Regions from separate parts of the Stenotrophomonas sp. 80084_Sma genome, predicted to be linked through region 1. Evidence: predicted binding sites of a transcription regulator. Region 1 holds the regulator's gene; the other holds the start of a gene.
The links. The regulator FliA, encoded in region 1, starts transcription of late flagellar genes. The targets are predictions, from matches to a motif close to TAAAGTTTNNCNNNCNNNGGCCGATAA.
Positions count from the first base shown of each region.

Region 1 (2,389 bases):
TGCGTGCGCAGCGCGGCCAGCCCATCGATGCGCTGCCGCCAGGCGGCCTCGTCACCGGACTCGAGTGCGTCCAGAGCCTCCTGCAGGCGCAGGGCGAGGGCGTTCTTGTCGACCGTGGTATCCATCAGGCGCTGGCCGCCAGGCGTTCGAAGATCTTGCCGAGCTTCTCTTCCAGCGTCTGCGCGGTGAACGGCTTAATGATGTAGCCGTTCACACCGCTCTGGGCGGCTTCGATGATCTGCTCGCGCTTGGCTTCTGCCGTGACCATCAGCACCGGCAGGGTCTTCAGCTTGGCATCGGCACGGATCGCCTTGAGCAGCTCGATGCCGGTCATCACCGGCATGTTCCAGTCGGTGACCACGAAATCGAACGGCTGGCTCTGCAGCAGCGACAGCGCGGCATGCCCGTCCTCGGCTTCGGCGGTATTGGTGAAGCCCAGATCGCCCAGCAGGTTCTTGACGATTCGACGCATGGTCGAGAAGTCGTCGACGATCAGGATGCGCATGTTCTTGTTCAAAGCAGAATTCCTTTGTTGTTCATTCCGGACGGCCGGGGGCAGCCGCCTCGGGGATGTTCATTCTTCGAGGCCTGCGTCGGCAGCCTCGAACAGCTTCAGCCGGCCACGCAGGCGCAGTACCGCCTGGCCGTGGATCTGGCAGACCCGCGACTCGCTCACGCCGAGCACCGCGCCGATCTCCTTCAGGTTCAGTTCCTGCTCGTAGTACAGCGAGAGCACCAGTTGTTCGCGCTCGGGCAGGTGGCCGATGGCCTTGCCCAGCTCGCGACCGAACTCGCCGCGCTCCAGTACCTGCTGCGGGGTCGGCCCGCCCTGGGCGACGGTGTCCAGCTCGCCCTGGTCCTCGATGCGCGATTCCAGGCTCAGCACCTGGCCACGTGCAGCGTCTTCCATCAGCCGCAGGTACTCGGGCAGCGGCATCTCCATCGCGGCGGCCACTTCAGTGGCGCTGGCGGCACGGCCACTGCTCTGTTCCAGGCGGCGGATGGTGGCGGCGGCATCACGTGCACGGCGGTGCACCGAGCGCGGGACCCAGTCACCACGGCGGATCTCGTCGATCATCGAACCACGGATGCGGATCGAGGCGTAGGTCTCGAAAGAAGCACCCTGGTCGGCGTCATAGCTGCGCGAGGCTTCGATCAGTCCCATCATGCCGGCCTGGATCAGGTCGTCGACCTCGACGCTGGCAGGCAGGCGCGCGGCCAGGTGGTGGGCGATGCGCCGCACCAGGTCCGAATGCTGGGCGATGACTTCGTTCGCCGCCGAGCGCTGCACTTCCCTGTACTGGGCTGCGCCTTTCATGCCGTCACCCCACGCTGCTTGAGGATGCGTTCGAGGAAGAACTCGACGCCGCCACGCGGTTCGGTCGGCGCCTGCCAGCGCGCGGTACGGCGCGCGATCTCGGTGATCGCCAGCGCCGCCGGGCTGGACGGATAGGCCTTCACCACCGGCTGCTGGCGCTGCACCGACAGGCGCAGCCAGTCATCCTGCGGCACGCAGCCGAGGTAGTTCAGCGAGACATCGGCAAGGAACTTCTCGCAGACGCGGGTCAGCTTTTCGTACAGCACGCGGCCCTCGTTCGGGTCGCGCACCATGTTGGCCACCACCTGGATGCGGTCCACGCCGCGCTCGCGCGACAGCACCTTGATCAGTGCGTAGGCGTCGGTGATCGAGGCCGGCTCGTCACAGACCACCACCACGGTGTCCTGTGCGGCCTGGCAGAAGGTCAGCACGCCATCGGTGATGCCCGCGGCAGTGTCCACCACCATGATGTCCAGCTCGCGCTCCAGTTCGGAGAACACGTTGACCAGGCCAACGTGCTCGGCCGGGGCCAGCTCGGCCATGTGGCGGCGGCCGGATGCGGCCGGGACCACCAGCACGCCGTTCGGGCCTTCGACGATGACGTCATCCAGCGTGCAGCGGCCGGCGACCAGGTCGGCCAGCGTAAAGGTGGGGTTCAGGCCCAGGATCACGTCGATGTTGGCCAGGCCGAGGTCGGCGTCCAGCAGCAGCGTGCGCTTGCCCATGCCAGCCAGTGCCACGGCCAGGTTGGCCGACACATTCGTCTTGCCCACGCCGCCCTTGCCGCCAGTGACTGCAATGGTGCGCACAGGGCCGAGCGGCTCGCTGCGGGTGGCCGACAGCGGGAAGGTCTTGGTCAGCTTGGCGTACTCACGCGACGGCATGGTTCAACTCCGGGTTGCAGGGCATATCGGCCGCGCGGCGCAAATCTTCAAGGCGAAGTACAAGATTGGCTGCACTGGCCCGGTGCAGGTCCTCCGGGACGTCCTGGCCATCGGTCACCCAGGTGATCGGCAGGGCATGATCCACGGCCACCGACAAGGCGTTGCCGAAGCGGCCGGTCTCGTCCAG
Region 1 is NZ_CM151177.1:2,258,846-2,261,234, forward strand. It holds gene ACZK3W_RS10520 (protein phosphatase CheZ) at 1-125, opposite strand, end outside; gene cheY (chemotaxis response regulator CheY) at 125-517, opposite strand; gene ACZK3W_RS10530 (RNA polymerase sigma factor FliA) at 575-1,318, opposite strand; gene ACZK3W_RS10535 (MinD/ParA family ATP-binding protein) at 1,315-2,202, opposite strand; gene flhF (flagellar biosynthesis protein FlhF) at 2,189-2,389, opposite strand, start outside.

Region 2 (2,389 bases), 780 kb from region 1:
GCGCAGCAGCGCGTTGACATCGCGGTTCTTGACGCCCTCGCGACCGGCCGGCGGCACCGCGTTCGGATTCGTCGCGAAGTCACGATTGAGTTCCAGCGAATCGGCGTCGGTCTTGTTGAGATTGCCGTACAGGCGGAACGACAGGGTGTCGGTCATCGGCCCGCTCAGCTGCAGGCCGACGCGCTCGCTGCCGCCTTCGGCGCTGTGCTCGGGCACCAGGCCATACAGGTCGACCGCGCCGGTCAGGTCGCCGGTCGGGCGCTTGGTGATGATGTTGACCACGCCACCGGAAGCACCCGAGCCATAACGTGCCGCTGCAGGGCCACGCAGCACTTCGATGCGCTCGATCATTTCCGCCGGCACCCAGTTGGTATCGCCGCGGGTATTGCGCTCACCGCTGCGGCCCATGCGCACGGCATCACGCGCACCGATGCGCTTGCCGTCGACCAGGATCAGGGTGTTTTCCGGGCCCATGCCACGCAGATCGATCTGGCGGTTGTTGCCGTACTGGCCCGAGGCACTGTTGCCGGTCAGGTTGACGCCGGGCATGGTGCGCAGCAGCTCGGCGATGTCGTTGGCCGGCGGGCGCCTGGCGATGTCCTCTGCGGTGATGGTCGAGGTACCCAGGGCCTGGCGCGCGATCTGCGAGGCGGTGACGTGCACCGTGTCGATATCGGTGGCGTCGGTTTCGGCGTGGGCGGTCAGGGCGCTGCCGGCCAGCAGGGCGGCAACGGCAAGCGCCAGCGGGCGCGGCGAAAGGACAACGGCAGGGGACATGATCAGGACCTTCTGGCAGGGCTACGGGGCCTCTGGCAAAGGGCTTGAGGCAACGACGAGGGGGAGGCGGAGCAGTCCTGCAGCAGGCACCTGCAGCCCGTTCCGTGCGCGCATTCTCCCATCAATGCGATTGATTCTCAAATGCGTTCACTCATTGCCGCAGCGGCGCCGATGTGGTTTGCGCACCGTGCAACCCTGCACCGCGCGTAAACTGGCCGGCTAACCCGCCATCAACCGTATGCCGCCGCGGCCGATACCCGTGGTTTGCCGTACGCAGTCAGAGATCGACGTGGAACCACCCCAATTGGACGATGCCAGCCAGCCGCTGGCCGAGGCCTGGCAGCAGTGTCTGCTGAAGGCCGGCCCTGCCGCCACCGCGCTGCTCAAGGCCGCTGCTACCGATGCCCCACCCGCGCTGGCCCAGCGCTTTTACGAAGTGCTGCTGCAGGACACCCGTGCGCGCCGTTTCCTGTCCCACGACCAGGTCAAGCAGCGCCTGCAGCCGGCCATGCAGCGCTGGCTGGCGCAGCTGCTGACCACTGATGCCAGCGGCATCGCCAACACCGTGGCCTCACAGCGGATCATCGGCGACGTGCACGCCCGCGTCGGCATTCCGGTCGACCTGGTTACCCGCGGTGCGCGTGTCCTCAAGCACGAACTGTTCGTGCGCCTGCGCGACGATGCACCGGACAGCGACACCGCCTTTGCCGCCATCGACTGCCTCAGCGCGATCATGGATATCGCCATGGAAGGCATGACCCTGGCCTACACCCACGCGCGCGAGCGCTCCACCCGTGCCGACGCCGCCTACCGGCTGTTCTCGCTGGTACAGAACGTCGGTACCGAACGCGAGCGCCAGCGCGCACTGCTGCTGGACTGGGAAAACGCCCTGCTCTACGCGTTGGCCGGCCACGTGCAGGCCAGCGACAACGCCAGCCTGGCTACCTCGGAGTTCGGCCTGTGGTTCACCCACAAGGGCATCCCCAGCTTCGGCGAAAGCAGCGAAACGCAGCAGGTGGGCCAGTTGATGGCCCGCATTGATGGCCACCTGCAGCGCGCGAGCGGCGATGCTCCGGCGCAGCGACTGGCGGTGCTGCCGGCCATCCGCGAGGACCTGGCCGCCATCCGCACCCTGATGACACTGCTGTTCGAGCGCATCGGCGAACTGGATGCCGGCAGCGACGCGCTGACCAACCTGCTCAACCGTCGCTTCCTGCCCACCGTGCTGCGCCGGGAAATCGAGCTGGCCACACGCAACCGCACACCATTCTCGCTGCTGCTGCTCGACCTGGATCACTTCAAGGCAATCAACGACGGCCACGGCCACGATGCCGGCGACCGCGCGTTGCAGCACGTCGCCGGCCTGCTCGGCCAGCTCACGCGCGGCAGCGACTACCTGTTCCGCTATGGCGGCGAAGAATTCGTGGTGGTACTGGTGGCTGCCAGCGAATCGCAGGCGACCGTGATCGCCGAGAGCCTGCGGCGGCAGATCGCACAGTCGCCGGTGGCACTGGCCAACGGCCAGGTGCTGGCACTGACCGCCAGCATCGGCGTGGCCGGCCACGACGGCCATCCGGACTACGAGCGGCTGATGGCCCGTGCCGACGCGGCA
Region 2 is NZ_CM151177.1:1,482,349-1,484,737, reverse strand. It holds gene ACZK3W_RS06975 (TonB-dependent siderophore receptor) at 1-777, opposite strand, end outside; gene ACZK3W_RS06970 (GGDEF domain-containing protein) at 1,067-2,389, shown strand, end outside.
Region 2: the regulator FliA is predicted to act here: its motif matches at 1,008-1,034, upstream of ACZK3W_RS06970 (GGDEF domain-containing protein).